Regions from separate parts of the Micrococcus sp. EWR3.9.1 genome, predicted to be linked through region 1. Evidence: predicted binding sites of a transcription regulator. Region 1 holds the regulator's gene; the other holds the start of a gene.
What was found. The regulator HspR, encoded in region 1, represses chaperone genes until heat shock. The targets are predictions, from matches to a motif close to AAGTTGAGTCNNNNNGACTCAACTT.

Region 1 (7,693 bases):
GTCCAGCGCGGCCAGGTGCTCCAGGGTCGTCGCGCGGCCCAGCGTGTAGTCGTCCCACGTGCGGGCGGCCACGAGGGCGCCCGGGGTGCCGGCGGGGGAGACGCCGAGGGTGGCGATGCGCTCGGCGACGACGTCCACCATCGCGCGGACCAGCTCGATCTGTGGGTCGAGCATCTCGTGTACGCCGATGAAGCCCGGACCCACGACGTTCCAGTGGGCGTGCTTCAGGGTGAGCTGCAGGTCGTTGAGGGCGTGCAGGCGACCCTGGAGGATCTCGGCGATGCGGCGGCCCGTGCTCAGGGACAGGCCCGGGACGGTGTACTCGGCGGCGTTCTTCTCGGCCATGGTGGTGCTCCTTCTCCGTCGGGACGGGCGCGCCGTCGGCGACGCCCCGTGTTCCGCCATTCAACCGCGCGAGACCCGCGCGCTTCCAGGGCCCGGCGCCTGCACCGGGACGGATCAGGGATGGACCCGGGCCCCGGGAATGGATCGCGGACGGCCCGCGTTGACCCTCGCAGAAGCAGAAGTGAGTGAAGTCGACTCAGGTTCACTTGACAGTCCACCGCCCCGGTGGCAACCTGAGTCATGAAGGCTCAATTCCCTGCGGCGCCGGTGCCCCGGCCCGCGGGTCCGGCCCCCGCTTCACCGTCAGACAGGAAGGACCCCATCATGTCCCGTGCAGTCGGCATCGACCTCGGCACCACCAACTCCGTTGTCGCCGCCCTCGAGGGTGGCGACCCGGTCGTCATCGCGAACGCCGAGGGCGCCCGCACCACCCCGTCCGTCGTCGCGTTCTCCAAGGGCGGGGACGTCCTGGTCGGCGAGGTCGCCAAGCGCCAGGCCGTCAACAACCCCGAGCGCACCTTCGCGTCCGTCAAGCGCCACATGGGCACCGACTGGACCACCGAGGTGGACGGCAAGAAGTACACCCCGCAGGAGATCTCGGCCCGCACGCTGATGAAGCTCAAGCACGACGCCGAGGAGTACCTGGGTGAGAAGGTCACCGACGCGGTGATCACCGTGCCCGCCTACTTCAACGACGCCGAGCGCCAGGCCACCAAGGAGGCCGGCGAGATCGCGGGCCTGAACGTCACCCGTATCATCAACGAGCCCACCGCGGCCGCCCTGGCCTACGGCCTGGAGAAGGGCAAGGAGGACGAGCTCATCCTGGTCTTCGACCTGGGCGGCGGCACCTTCGACGTGTCCCTGCTCGAGGTCGCCAAGGACGAGGACGACTTCGCCACCATCCAGGTGCGCGCCACCGCCGGCGACAACCGCCTCGGCGGCGACGACTGGGACCAGCGGATCGTGGACTGGCTGCTCCAGCAGGCCAAGTCCAAGGGCGCGGACCTGTCCAAGGACAAGATCGCCCTGCAGCGTCTGAAGGAGGCAGCGGAGCAGGCCAAGAAGGAGCTCTCCTCGGCCACCTCCACCAACATCTCGCTGCAGTACCTGTCCGTGACCCCCGAGGGCCCGGTGCACCTGGACGAGCACCTCTCCCGCGCCAAGTTCCAGGACCTCACCAAGGACCTGCTCGAGCGCACCCGCAAGCCGTTCGAGGACGTCATCAAGGAGGCCGGCGTCAAGGTCTCCGACATCGACCACGTGGTCCTCGTCGGCGGCTCGACCCGCATGCCCGCCGTCTCCGACCTGGTGAAGGAGCTGACCGGCGGCAAGGAGCCCAACAAGAGCGTGAACCCGGACGAGGTCGTCGCCATCGGCGCCGCGGTGCAGGCCGGCGTGCTCGCCGGCGAGCGCAAGGACGTGCTCCTGATCGACGTGACCCCGCTGTCGCTGGGCATCGAGACCAAGGGCGGTGTGATGGCCAAGCTCATCGAGCGCAACACGGCCATCCCGACCAAGCGCTCCGAGACGTTCACCACGGCCGAGGACAACCAGCCCTCCGTGTCCATCCAGGTCTTCCAGGGCGAGCGCGAGTTCACCCGGGACAACAAGGCGCTGGGCACCTTCGAGCTGACCGGCATCGCCCCGGCCCCGCGCGGCATGCCCCAGATCGAGGTCACCTTCGACATCGACGCGAACGGCATCGTGCACGTCTCCGCGAAGGACAAGGGCACCGGCACCGAGCAGTCGATGACCATCACGGGCGGCTCCTCGCTGTCCAAGGAGGACATCGACCGCATGGTCAAGGACGCCGAGGCCCACGCGGACGAGGACAGGAAGCGCCGTGAGGCCGCCGACCGCCGCAACCAGGCGGAGCAGTCCGCGTACTCCGTGGACAAGCTCCTGCAGGACAACGCGGACAAGCTGCCCGAGGACGTCAAGACCGAGGTGCAGGCCGACGTCGACGCCCTGAAGGCCGCCCTGGAGAAGCAGGACAACGACGACGAGGTCGCCGCCGCGTTCGAGAAGCTCCAGGCCTCCCAGGTCAAGATCGGCGAAGCCCTCTACGCCCAGCAGGGCGCGGAGTCGGCCGACGCCGGCGCCGAGTCCGCCGCCCCGCAGGACGACGACGAGGACATCGTCGACGCCGAGGTGGTCGACGAGGACGACGAGAAGAAGGCCTGACACCCCGGTGCCGGGGAGGGCGTCCACGCCCGCCCCGCCCGGAGGCCCACGACGCCGGCGGGCCGGCCCGGCAGCGCCCCTGCCGGGCCGGCCCGCCGGCCTTCCCGCACCACCCCCGCGCGGCGGACCCGCCGCGCCCACCCGCTTCGAAAGGACACACCATGAGCGCCGACCAGCAGCGTCCGCACGGCTCCTCCGATGCCGAGCGCGGCTCCGAGGAGGAGCCCATCGTGTTCAACGACCGTCGCCGAATCGACCCCGAGACCGGTGAGCCCCGGGTCTCCGCCGAGAGCGCGGCCGAGCAGGCCGAGGACGGCGACGCCCTCGCCCAGGCCGAGCGCATCCTCGACGAGGCCGGCGCGCAGGCCGGGACCGAGGCGCCGCAGCCCGCGGCCTCGGACCGCGAGGCCGAGCTCGAGACCGACCTGCGCCGGCTGCAGGCCGAGTTCGTGAACTACAAGCGTCGCGTGGACCGCGACCGCGACCTGGCCAGGGACGCCGGTGTGGTCAAGGCCGTCACCGCGCTGCTGCCGGTGCTCGACGACATCGACGCCGCCCGCGCCGCCGGCGACCTGACGGACGGTCCGTTCGCCGCGATCGCGACCAAGCTCGACACCGCCCTGGCCGGCCTCGGCCTCGAGCGCCACGACCAGGAGGCGCTGGCCGGCGTCGAGTTCGACCCGGCCGTGCACGAGGCCGTGATGCGCCAGCCGCACGCAGAGGTGCCCGCGGACCACGTGGTCCAGGTCTTCCGCAACGGCTATCTCCGGGACGGCCGCGTGCTGCGCGCCGCCCAGGTGATGGTCTCCGCCGGAGACGAGTGACCCCGTCGGCCGGCGGCCCACCCCGCCGCCGGCCGACCCCCCTGACCGATGCACACGAGAGGAGGCACCATGGCCTCGCAGGATTGGATGGACAAGGACTTCTACGCGACCCTGGGGGTGTCCAAGGACGCCTCCGAATCGGACGTGAAGAAGGCCTACCGCAAGCTCGCCCGCACCCACCACCCGGACCAGAACCCCGGGGACGAGGCGGCCGAGAAGAAGTTCAAGGAGATCTCGGAGGCGTATGCCGTCCTGAGTGACCCCCAGGAGCGCCAGGAGTACGACGCGATCCGTGCGATGGGCGGCGGCGCCCGGTTCTCCGCCCCGGGCGGTGCCGGCGGCGGCGGCTTCGAGGACGTCTTCGGCGGCATGTTCGGCGGCGGGGGCGGCCCCCGCACCACGCAGTCCGGGCCCGACCTGTCGGACCTGTTCAGCGGGATGTTCGGCGGCGCCGCCGGCCAGACCGGCGGCTTCGGCGACGCCGGCTACCCGCGGCCGCGCCCCACGAAGGGCGCGGACCGCACCGCCACCACCACGATCTCCTTCCGCGGTTCGATCCAGGGCACCACGGTGTCCCTGCGCGCCCCGGACGGCGAGACGATCGAGGTGAAGATCCCGAAGGGCATCCGCGACGGCCAGAAGGTCCGGGCCCGCGGCAAGGGCTCGCCCGGTGCGGCCGGCCGCGGCGACCTGCTGGTCACCGTGCACGTGCGCGAGCACGAGTTCTTCCACCGGGACGGGGACGACCTGCGCATCACCGTGCCCGTCACCTTCCCCGAGGCCGCCCTCGGCGCCACGATCGAGGTGCCCACGCTGGAGCGCCCCGTGAAGGTGAAGGTGCCGGCGGGCTCCCAGTCCGGCCGCGTGCTGCGCCTGAAGGGCCGCGGTGTCGAGCGCGGGACGACGACGGGTGACCTGCTCGTGGAGCTGCACGTCACCGTGCCCACCGAGCTCGACGACGACGCCCGCGCCGCCATCGAGGCCCTGCAGTCCGCCCTGGCCGGCGACGATCCGCGGCGGGAGCTGGCCCGGAAGGCCGCCTGGTGAGCGCCCGCGACGGCGCCGCCCGCGCGGACCGGGGCCGCGAGCCGGGTCTTGACCGGAACGCCCCCGTCTTCGTGATCTCCGTGGCCGCCGAGATGGCGGACATGCACCCGCAGACCCTGCGCCAGTACGACCGGCTCGGCCTCGTGGTCCCCGCCCGCCAGGGCGGACGGCAACGCCGCTACTCCCTGGCCGATGTCGAGCGGCTGCAGACCGTGCAGGCCCTGAGCCGCGAGGGCATCTCGCTGGAGGGCATCCGCCGCGTGATCGCGCTGCAGCGCGAGGTCGAGCAGCTGCAGGACACCGTGGTCGAGCTGGCGGCCCAGGTGGACCGCCTCCACCACGCCTCCCGCCTGGCCCGCGTCTTCACCGTGGGCTCCGGCGGCGACGTCTCGGCCCGGTACGCCGACCGGATGGCCGTCCGCCGTCACGCCGCGGCACGGACCGAGGCCGACGCCGCGGGCCAGGCCTCCCCGGGTGTCCTGCGGACGCTGCCCTCCGGCGGTGCCCGCCCCCGACGGGTCCTCACGTGGCAGCCCGAGCAGGACTGAGCCGGGCGTCGTTCGGGGTGGCCGCACGGTCCCGCGTCCGGGAGCGGCTGCGCGCCGACATGGCCCGGCGCGACGGCCTGGGCCGGCGGGCCCGCAGCGCCCTGGACGGGATCGTCCACGCCCTCAAGCCGGAGGGCATGGACCCGCACCTGCCCGCCCGGCATCTGCTGGACTACGTCCTCGACGGCCCGGACGGTCCGCGCGCGGTGGTCGCCGCGGGAGACCCCGCGACCGCCACCCACCTGACCTGGCTCGTCTCCGGCATGGGCATCCGCCCCCAGACGGCCATGTGGGGGACGGCCCGGGAGGCCGCCCACCTCGCCGCCGCCCAGCGCGCCGCCGGCGCACCCCGCCCGGTCGTCATCGCGTGGCTCGGCTACCCCGCGCCCACACCCTGGCGGGTGGTGCTCGACGGCCCCGGCCGGCGCGGCGGCGCGATGCTCGCCGCGGATGTGCGGGCCTGGTGGGAGTTCATGCGCCACGGGCCGGGGGAGGACGACGCCGCCGCCCCGGCCCTGCGCGCCCGCGGGACCGCCGTGCACGGGGCCATGGAGGCCCACTCGTACGGCTCGCTGGTGGCCGCGCACGCCCTGCGCCTGCTCGCGGACCGGGGCCTGCAGCCCGACGACGCCGAGGCCCCGTGGCCGGCCGAGCGTCCCGTCGAGGCCCTCGTGGTCTCGGGCGCGGTCGGCCTGCCCGCCGCCCTGGCAGCCCGGGCCGCGCACCTCGGCCTGCGGTCCGGACGGGTGTTCCGCGCCCTGGCCCCGGGCGACCTCCTCGCCCGGGTCGGCCGTGCGGTGGGCCGTCGTCGGGACTGGACGGACGCCGCCGTGCTGCCGGTGGCCCCGCGGCCCGGCCTGGCGGGGGCCGGCGTCCGCGGCCACCACACGGCCCGCTGGTCGCCGACGGCCCCCGGGGACGCCCCGAGGGGCTACCGGGACGCCGGGTCCGTGACGCTCGCGGCGACCGCGCGGGTGACCGCCGGCCTGCCGCTGCCGCCCGTCCCGGACGGCGCCGACCCGGCCGGGCCGGTCGCCCCGGCCTGAGCGGCCCCGTCGGGCCCCGTGCTCAGCGGCGGCGGTACGCCAGGTCGAACACAAGGCGTCCGGCCCGCTGGGACTTCGCCTCGAAGCTCGTGATCGGTCGACCCTCGAACCGGGGCGCCCAGCCGCCCTCGTGGTCCACGGGGTCCGCGGCCGCCGCGCCGGCCCGCGCCTCACCCAGGCCGGCCCGCAGCGGGCGCTCCTCCTCGGCCGCGCGCTCCCAGCCCGCGGGCAGCGGCTGGGCACCCACCTCGGTCTCCCTGCCCTCGCGGCGCACCCGCGTGAGCGGGGAGTCCTCGCCTGCGGCGCGCCCGGGGAAGAGGTTCTCGAACTCCGGGTGCGCCTCGAGCACCTCGCGCATCTGCACGGCGTAGCCCGACCAGTCCGTCGCCAGCCGCAGCACCCCGCCGGGGGCGAGCACCCGCGCCACGCGGTCCGCGAAGGCGGGGGAGACCAGGCGGCGCTTGTGGTGCCGCTTCTTGTGCCACGGGTCCGGGAAGAACACCCACACCTCGGAGACGGAGCCGGGCGTGAGCAGGGCGTCCAGCAGCTCGGGGGCGTTGGCCTCCACGGCGCGGACGTTCTCCAGGCCCTGCTGCTCCACGCGCGTCATGAGCGCGGCCAGGCCGGGCACGTAGACCTCGACGGCGAGCACGTTCCAGTCCGGCCGGTCGGCGGCGGCCTGCGCCGTGGACTCGCCCAGCCCGGAGCCGATGTCCACCAGCAGGGGGGCCTCGCGCCCGAACACCCCGGCCCAGTCCAGTCGGGCCTGGGCGTCCACCGAGGTGGCGCCGCGGCCGCGGGGCACGTCCACGAGGACCCGCTCCGCCTGGCGGTCCCACACGGCCTGCCGCCCCGCGTTCAGGCGCGCACCGCGTCGGACGAAGGAGACCGGCTCCCGTCGGACGAGGGCGGGGTCCTTGTCCCGATTGTGGTCGTGCGCGTGGACGCGCTCGGCGGGCGGCGGGACGGCGTCGGGGTCGGGTGCGTCCGGGCGGGGGCGGGAGAGGTGCTCAGTCATCGCCCCGATCCTGCCACGGCCGTGCGTCGACGGCGCCGACCGCGGTCGCCGCCGGCGCCCGGCGCCGGGGTCAGGGGGTGCCGCTGGAGCGGTCTCCCGACGTGGGCGGCGCGGGCGCCGAGGCCGTCGTGGCGGTCGGCTCGGGCGCGGACTCGGTCGGGTCCGGCGCGGGGGCCGTGGCCGGCGCGCTCGTGGACGGACCGGACGGGCTCGGGGACGTGGGGGTCGGCGTCGCGGAGGTCGGCGACGGGTCGGGGGTGCTCGGCGTCGGACTGCCGGATCCCGTGCCCGACGGCGAGGACGAGCTGGCGGGCGACGTCGGGGAGGACGGCGTGGCCGAGCCGGTGGACGTGGGGACCGAGGAGGACGGGGCCGTGCTGCTCGGCACCGTGCTGCTCGGCACCGGGGTGGTCGCGCTGGGCGTCGGGGCCGCCGTGTCGGCGGGTGCGGACGGGGGCGGCACGGGTGCGTCGGTGGCCTCCTGCGTCCGCGAGGACGTCTCGGGCTCCGGCTCGGGGGCGGGCTCCGGCTGCTGCTCCTCGAGGGTCGGGGTGGAGCGGTCCGGCAGACGCAGGTCGGCGGGGGCGGAGGCGGCGTCCGCGGCGACGTGGCCCAGGTCGGACAGCCAGGGGGCTGCCGTGTCCCGGGGGATCCGCACCGTCAGCACACCCGCGGCGGCCG
Region 2 (7,693 bases), on a different contig from region 1:
GAACTCGCGGTCGTAGGAATCGCGACCGCCCAGGGGAGCGACGCGCTCCTCTATGGCCTTCAGGTTCAACCTCGCCACTGCAGTCCCTTCGTCAGGTACACGATCGTGCACTCACCACCCTAAGGTCGGAGGCTCACCGCGATCAGCAGGCTCTCCGATCACCGACAACCCAACCGAGCAGGTAGCCGGCTACGTCGCCGCGGTAGCGGTATCGTCGGGGCCTTTCGCTGATCTGGCGGTGACTCCAGCGGTGACGTCGATCCCGATGCAGCCATGACTCGCTGCACTGTCGGTCACATGAAGCTTCATGCATCGGCCGCCCCGATGTGGGCGCCTACTGCACGAGATCGACCGCGTCAGGATCGAGCGTCGCAAACGCTTCCCGCATCTCTGTCGTCACGTCCAGGCCCAAGCTCTCAACCTGACGCAGCGTGGCCTGCCGCCCATTCGTGTGTCGGCTGTATGGGGCAACGGCCTCAACAGAGTCGGCATCGACTTCGCGCGCGAGCACGAGTTCAAACGTCTCTGCCGCGAAGATCAGGAACACCGCAGTGTCGAAGTCGAAGCTCCGAAACGGGCTGAACTTCCCCGACCGCCCGACCACGCGGCCACCCATTGCCTTGACCTGGACCCGGCGACCACTCTGATCCGTCACGTCGTGCGACTTCGTCGAGTTGGGTTCTAGGACAACACCCCGCGCGGCCAACACCACCTGCTAAGCGATGTCGCCCAGCGGTTTGTTGTTGGTACGCACCAGACCACGCCCGCGCAGTTCGGAGACAATGGATGCCTCGAGTTGAAGTAACTCCCTCACCCGAAGGGTTTTGAGATCCGGGACCCCATCCATTGCTTTCGTGGCTCAGGAGCTCAAACGTTGAACCGGAACTCCACCACGTCGCCGTCGCGCATCACGTAGTCCTTGCCCTCCATGCGCACCTTGCCGGCGGCCTTGGCGTCGGCCATGGAGCCGGCGGCGATCAGATCGTCGAAACTCACGATCTCCGCCTTGATGAAGCCGCGCTGGAAGTCGGTGTGGATCACGCCGGCGGCCTCGGGCGCCGTCGCCCCCACCGGAATCGTCCAGGCGCGCGTCTCTTTCGGCCCCGCCGTCAGGTACGTCTGCAGGCCGAGGGTGGAGAAGCCCACGCGGGCCAGCTGGTCCAGCCCGGACTCGTCCTGCCCGGCCATCTCCAGCATCTCGGCCGCCTCCTCCTCGGAGAGCTCCACGAGGTCGGACTCGAGCTTGGCGTCCAGGAACACGGCGTCGGCGGGGGCCACCAGATCCCGCAGCTCCTGCTGCTTGGCCTCGTCCCCCAGCACACCCTCGTCCGAGTTGAACACGTAGATGAACGGCTTGGCGGTGAGCAGGCTCAGCTCCCGCAGCCGGTCCATGTCCAGCTTGTCCTTGTCCTTCGCGGCGAAGATCGTCTCGCCCCGCTCCAGCACCGCGAGCGCGGCCTTGAGCGCCTCGAGGTCGGCGGGCTCCTTCTTCTTGCCCTTGACCTCCTTCTCGACGCGCGGGATCGCCTTCTCCACGGTCTGCATGTCCGCGATGATCAGCTCGGTGTTAATGGTCTCCATGTCCGAGGCCGGGTCCACCTTGCCGTCCACGTGGACGACGTCGCCGTCGTCGAACGCGCGCACCACCTGCGCGATGGCGTGGGCCTCGCGGATGTTCGCCAGGAACTGGTTGCCCAGGCCCTCCCCCTCGGAGGCGCCCTTCACGATGCCGGCGATGTCCACGAAGCTGACCGTGGCCGGCAGGATGCGCTCGGAGCCGAAGATCTCGGCGAGCTGCGGGAGGCGCTCATCCGGCAGGTTCACCACGCCCACGTTCGGCTCGATCGTCGCGAACGGGTAGTTCGCCGCGAGCACGGTCTGGCGCGTCAGCGCGTTGAACAGGGTCGACTTGCCCACGTTGGGCAGTCCCACGAATCCGATAGTCAAAGCCACAGTCCGGCAGTCTACCGGCGGGCCCGCCGCGGCGGAGGCGTCCCGCACCGGCCCCGTTCCGTGGGCAGAACCGGCAGCCCCGCCCGCTCCGTGGGCAGAAAGCGCGCTCTCCCCTGTTCCGGAGGCAGAACCGGCAGGGTTTTCGCTTCCGGGGGCAGAAACCCTTGCTTTTCTGCCCACGGAACCCAGAGGCCCGGCGGCCACGGGGCCCGGCAGCCCCAGCCCCCGCCCCCACGCGCCCACGGAACCCAGAGACCCGCACCGCCCAGCACGCATCCCCGCCCAGATGACCGATCTGTAGGGTGGGCGGGCCGCCCAGACCCCGACGAGAGGACGCACACCTGTGTCTGCCGACCAGAGGACGACAGCCGAGACCGCAGGGCCACCGGGTCCCCCCCCTCGCCAAGTCCCGCGGCACCGTGCGCCTGCGCTCCAACGACTACCGGGACAAGCCGGCCGTGGACCCGCGCTACTTCACCGACCCGGAGGGCCATGACATGGCCGTCGCGGTCGCCGGCATCCGGCTGGCCCGGGAGATCGTCTCCCAGCCGGCCATGGCGGCGTGGGCGGGGCGCGAACTGGCCCCGGGCGAGCAGGCGCAGACGGACGAGGAGATCGCCGACTACGTGCGCCGCACCCACAACACCGTGTACCACCCGGTGGGCTCGGTGCGCATGGGCGCCGAGGACGACGCCATGAGCCCGCTCGACGCCCGTCTGCGCGTCAAGGGCGTGACGGGGCTGCGCCTGACCGCCACGCAGATGCGGCGGGCCCCCGGTGGGGGGCCCGCCGCATCTGCGTTCGGGGGACGGACCGCGCGCCGGCCGCGCGCGGCTCCGTCAGAGGCCGGTCACTCGCCGGTGGTCTCGGCGGTCTCGCCCTCCACGGTCTGCCCGGCCACGGGGGCAGCACCGCCGTGGGTGACGGAGATCTTGCGGGGCTTGGCCTGCTCCGCCACCGGGATGGTGAGGGTCAGGACGCCGTCGCTGTAGTCGGCCTGGATGCGGTCGAGGGCGAGGCCCTCGCCCAGGGTGAGCTGGCGGGCGAAGGTGCCGGCGGAACGCTCACGGGTGAGCCAGCGTCGGTCCTCGCGGGCCGGGTCCTCCTTGCGCTCGGCGCGGACGGTGAGGGTGCGCTCCTCCACGTCCACGTCGATGGAGGCCGGGTCGACGCCGGGCAGCTCGACCTCGGCGACGAAGACGTCGCCCTCGCGGTACAGGTTCATGGGCATGGACACGGTGCCGGTCGCGCGGGGCGTCAGACCGTTCACCAGGCGCTCCATCTCACGGAACGGATCGATAGGACGGGCCATGTCGGTTCACTCTCCTCGGTATTCGGGTGGGCGCCGCTGACACCGCGGCGTCTGACCACTACAACAGCACGCCCGGCGAGCCTATTCCAGAAATCTACGTGAAGTTCGATCAACTTCCAGGCGGGCGGTCAGGACCCTCCCGGCCCGGGGTCAGCCCGCCGAGGCGATCTCGCTCTCCACCACCCACTTGTGGTTCCTCATCCGCATGCCGTCGGACTCGTAGTCCACCATGTAGACGGTCTCATCCGTCGAGGAGTGCACCGTGCCCTCCGCACCCTGCATGCCCGGCATGTGGTCAGCCGCGAGGGTGACCGCCGCGCCGTCGGGCAGGCGTTCGGCGCCCGCGTCCTCCAGCTCCTCCTGGACGACCCACTTGTGGTCCGTCACCTCGGGCCCGCCCGTCGTCGGCCGGTAGTCTACGGAGTAGGCGGTGGTCTCGTACGCGCCCACGACGGTGGCGGCGGCCCCCTCCATCCCGGGCATGTGGTCCGCCATGAGGGTGACCTCGGTGCCCACGGGGTGGGCCGGGTCCGCGGCGGGCTCGATGCCCTCGGGGGCGGGGCCGCCGTCCATCGCGTGGCCCGCGTGCCCGCCGTGGGAGGACGACGTCGCCGCCTCTTCCCCTCCCGTCGCGCAGCCGGTGAGCGCGAGCAGACTCGCCGCAGTCACGGCGACGGTCCTGGTCCAGAAACGCATGGTCATCGTCCGGTGTCTCCTTCGTCATCGGTGGTCTGGGGGGCCTCGAGGTGCCCGAGCGCCGCACGGAACGCGGCCTCCGCCGTGTCGCCGTAGGGCACGAACAGCACCTCGTCCACGGTGCCGCCCACCTCGTCCGCCATCGCGTGGCAGGTCTCGACGGCGATCCGCGCCGCGTCCTCCATGGGCCAGCCGTAGATCCCCGCGGAGATCGCCGGGAACGCGACCGTCCGGGCGCCGAGCCCGGCCGCCACCTTCAGGGACTCGCGGTAGCACGAGGCGAGGGTGTCGGACTTGTCGATCGTCTTGGCCCACACCGGGCCCACCGTGTGGATGACCCAGCGCGCGGGCAGGCGCCCCGCCGTCGTCGCCACGGCCTGGCCGGCGGGCAGCCCCTCCGGCAGGTCGGTCTCGCGCAGGCGGCGGCACTCGGCCAGGATCTCGGGACCGCCACGCCGGTGGATGGCGCCGTCCACGCCTCCGCCGCCGAGCAGGGTGGAGTTGGCGGCGTTGACGACGGCGTCCGCGTGCGTGGCCGTGATGTCCCCGGGGGCGATGGTGAGCTGCATGGGTTCACGCTAGGCGCGGGTGGGCGCCGTCGGACAGGGCCGGTAGCCTCGGCCCCATGAGCACCCCGACGCCCACCGGACCGACCCCCACGCCTCCCGGCGGCGAGCTGCTGCCGCTGATCAGCCTCGCGGTGGAGCACGTGTTCGACACGCTCGGCCGGCAGTCCGTGTTCGCCCCGACGATCCTCGCCGTCGCCGCCGACGGCCAGCGCGGCATGTGGGAGCACCCGGACCTCGAGCCCGAGCAGGCGGCCGCCACGGTCGCGACGATCAGCCCGCGCCCCACGCGGGCGGTGGCCGTGTTCGACGGCGAGATCGAGACGGCGGACGGACCCCGCCCGGCCGTCGCGGTGGAGGCCTTCGACGCCGCCGCCCTGGCCTCGACCCGCATGGTCTTCCCGTATCTGCCCGGTGTGGCCGCGGCGGGCATCGCCGCCCGCGTCGACGGCGACCCGCAGGTCGTGGCCAACGGCCCCAACCCGCTCTTCGGCTGAGCCGCCCACCACGACGACGGCGCGCCGCGGCCTACCGTGTCCGTGCGGCCTGCGAGGGTGGGGGCATGGAGATCCTCAACCTGCTGCTCGCCCTCATCCTCGGACTCGTGCTGGGCGCCCTGGTGGGCGCGTGGCTCATGTGGCGCCGGGCGGCCGGTGGCGGTGAGGAAGCCCGCCGGGCCCAGGCCGAGCTGGCCGCGCTGCGCACCGAGCACCAGGGGGCGCGAGAGGAGCTCGCGGCCGCCCGGGCGGAGCAGCGCGCGCTCACGGCCGCGCGCGCCGAGGACGCCGAACGCCGACGCGCGGAGTCCCAGGTGATGTCCACGCTCGCGCCGCTGGGCCAGCGGCTGGCGGCGCTCCAGGAGCAGGTGAGCGTGCTGGAACGGGATCGGGCCTCCCAGTTCGGCCGACTCGGGGAGCAGCTCCGCGCCGCCGCGGCCACCGACCGGGACCTGCTGAACCAGACCACCTCGCTCATGGCCACCCTCAAGTCCACCTCCGCCCGGGGCCACTGGGGCGAGGCGCAGCTGCGGCGGGTCGTCGAGGCGGCGGGCATGCTCCACCACGTGGACTTCACGGAGCAGGCCACGCTGTCCGGCAGGGACGGCGAGCGCCTCCGCCCGGACCTCGTGGTGTCCCTGCCCGGCGGCAAGGCCATGGCCGTGGACGCCAAGGCCCCCATCGGGGACGCGCTGGCCGCCGAGGCCCTCGCGGATGAGCCCGGCGAGGAGGCGTACGAGCGGCGCCAGGCGCTGGCCGCCCAGCACGCCGCGGCCGTGCGCCGCCACGTGGACCAGCTCTCCGCGAAGTCCTACTGGGACGGCCTCGAGCACTCCCCCGAGCTGGTCCTGTGCTTCCTGCCCGCCGAGTCGCTCCTGGCCGCGGCGCTGGACGCGGACCCCGGGCTGCTGGACCACGCGTTCTCCCGGAACGTCGCGCTCGTCGCCCCCGTCTCCCTCCTGACCGCCCTGAAGTCCGTGGCCTACGCGTGGCGGCAGGACACCCTGGCCGAGAACGCCCACACCGTGGTGGCCAGCGCGAAGGACCTCTACGAGCGTCTCGGCACGCTCGGCACCCACCTGGACCGCATGGGCGGCTCCCTCAAGACCGCCGTGGACCGCTACAACCAGCTCGTCGGCAACGTCGAGTCGCGCGTGCTCCCCGCCGCCCGGCGCCTCCGCGACGCCGACCCGGGCCTGGCCCCCACGCCGGACATCCGCACGCTCGAGTCCGCGCCCCGGCCCCTGGCCGCCCCGGAACTGGTCGCGGGCGTGGAGGAGGACGAGCTGCGCCGTCGTCGGGCGGAGACGGCGCGGGAGGCGTGAGCGGGGCCGGGCGGATGGGCCGTCGCGGCCCTGACGTCGTCTTTCCGTGTCCCAGGCCACTTGCTACCGTGAAACTCACAGAGAATTGCCAGGCCGCGCCGAGGGCCTGACTTGATGAGGAGGCCCCGTGGAGTCCCGATCGACCCCCCCGCCGAGCAACGTCAACGAGCACGTCTCCCGCTTCAACCCCCGGGCGGCCGCCCAGGAGTTCGAACACGAGCTCTCCCCGGGCATGCGTGACGAGCCGCTGACCGGCGGCGAGAACGTCAAGCGCATCATCGGCCTCGTGGCCGGCCCCCTGCTCGCCGTCGCCCTGTTCCTGCTGATGCCGGGCGACCTCGGCGTCTGGCCCCGCCTCGTCGCCGCCACCGCCGTGCTCATGGCCGTGTGGTGGATGACCGAGGCCCTGCCCATCCCCGCCACCGCCCTGCTGCCGCTCGTGGTCTTCCCGCTCGGCGTGCCCGCCGAGGAGTCCGACGGCGGCATCACCTTCGACGCCGTCGGCGCGAGCTACGGCAACAACATCATCTTCCTGTTCATGGGCGGCTTCATGCTCGCCCTGGCCATGCAGCGCTGGAACCTGCACCGGCGCATCGCGCTCGGCGTCCTGACGTTCATGGGCGCCAGGACCGTGAACCTCGTCCTGGGCTTCATGATCGCCACCGGGTTCATCTCCATGTGGGTGTCCAACACCGCCACCGCCGTGATGATGCTCCCCATCGGCGTGTCCATCCTCGTGCTCGTCCAGCGCTACGGCACGGACGGCGCCCTGACCGGGGACGAGGCAGCGGACCAGGCCGACCGCCCCGCCGCGCCCGCATCCGCGCCCGGCGAGGCCCCCACGCAGGCCGAGATCCGCTCCCTGACGAAGACGAACTTCGGCACCGCGCTCATGCTCGGCATCGCCTACGCCGCGTCCATCGGCTCGCTCGGCACCATCATCGGCACCCCGCCCAACACCCTGCTCGCGGGCCACATGGCCGCCGAGCACGGCGTGGAGATCGGCTTCGGCCAGTGGATGCTGGTCGGCGTGCCGATCGCCGTCGTGCTGCTCTTCGCGTGCTGGTTCCTGCTCACCCGCGTGCTGTTCCGCCCCGAGATCGACGAGGTCCCCGGCGGCCGCGACCTGATCGCCACCGAGCTGGCCCGCCTCGGCCGCATGAGCGCCCCCGAGGCCAAGGTCCTCGCCGTCTTCATCCTCGCCGCGCTGGCCTGGATCACCGTGCCGCTGATCTCCGAGTACGTCCTGGGCCTGGAGTCCCCGCTGCTCTCGGACGCGGCCATCGCCATGGTCGTCGGACTCATCCTGTTCCTCCTGCCGGCCGGCGGCGGGGCCGGGCGCGG

Region 2: ACUJ8O_RS05305 (Hsp20/alpha crystallin family protein) is a predicted target of HspR. The motif match lies at 3,357-3,381, and genes of this name have one in related genera.

Annotation. Positions count from the first base shown of each region.
Region 1 covers NZ_JBQXFD010000007.1:95,247-102,939, reverse strand. Annotated here, with positions in the region: gene ACUJ8O_RS06495 (Dps family protein) at 1-345, opposite strand, end outside; gene dnaK (molecular chaperone DnaK) at 670-2,529, shown strand; gene ACUJ8O_RS06485 (nucleotide exchange factor GrpE) at 2,691-3,353, shown strand; gene ACUJ8O_RS06480 (DnaJ C-terminal domain-containing protein) at 3,423-4,400, shown strand; gene ACUJ8O_RS06475 (heat shock protein transcriptional repressor HspR) at 4,397-4,948, shown strand; gene ACUJ8O_RS06470 (alpha/beta hydrolase) at 4,927-5,994, shown strand; gene trmB (tRNA (guanosine(46)-N7)-methyltransferase TrmB) at 6,017-7,012, opposite strand; gene ACUJ8O_RS06460 (hypothetical protein) at 7,083-7,693, opposite strand, start outside.
Region 2 covers NZ_JBQXFD010000006.1:6-7,698, forward strand. Annotated here, with positions in the region: gene ACUJ8O_RS05290 (hypothetical protein) at 335-655, opposite strand; gene ychF (redox-regulated ATPase YchF) at 868-1,953, opposite strand; partial or broken gene ACUJ8O_RS05300 (GMC oxidoreductase) at 2,355-2,702, shown strand; gene ACUJ8O_RS05305 (Hsp20/alpha crystallin family protein) at 2,804-3,265, opposite strand; gene ACUJ8O_RS05310 (YdhK family protein) at 3,416-3,967, opposite strand; gene ACUJ8O_RS05315 (O-acetyl-ADP-ribose deacetylase) at 3,964-4,530, opposite strand; gene ACUJ8O_RS05320 (hypothetical protein) at 4,587-5,024, shown strand; gene rmuC (DNA recombination protein RmuC) at 5,090-6,349, shown strand; gene ACUJ8O_RS05330 (SLC13 family permease) at 6,477-7,693, shown strand, end outside.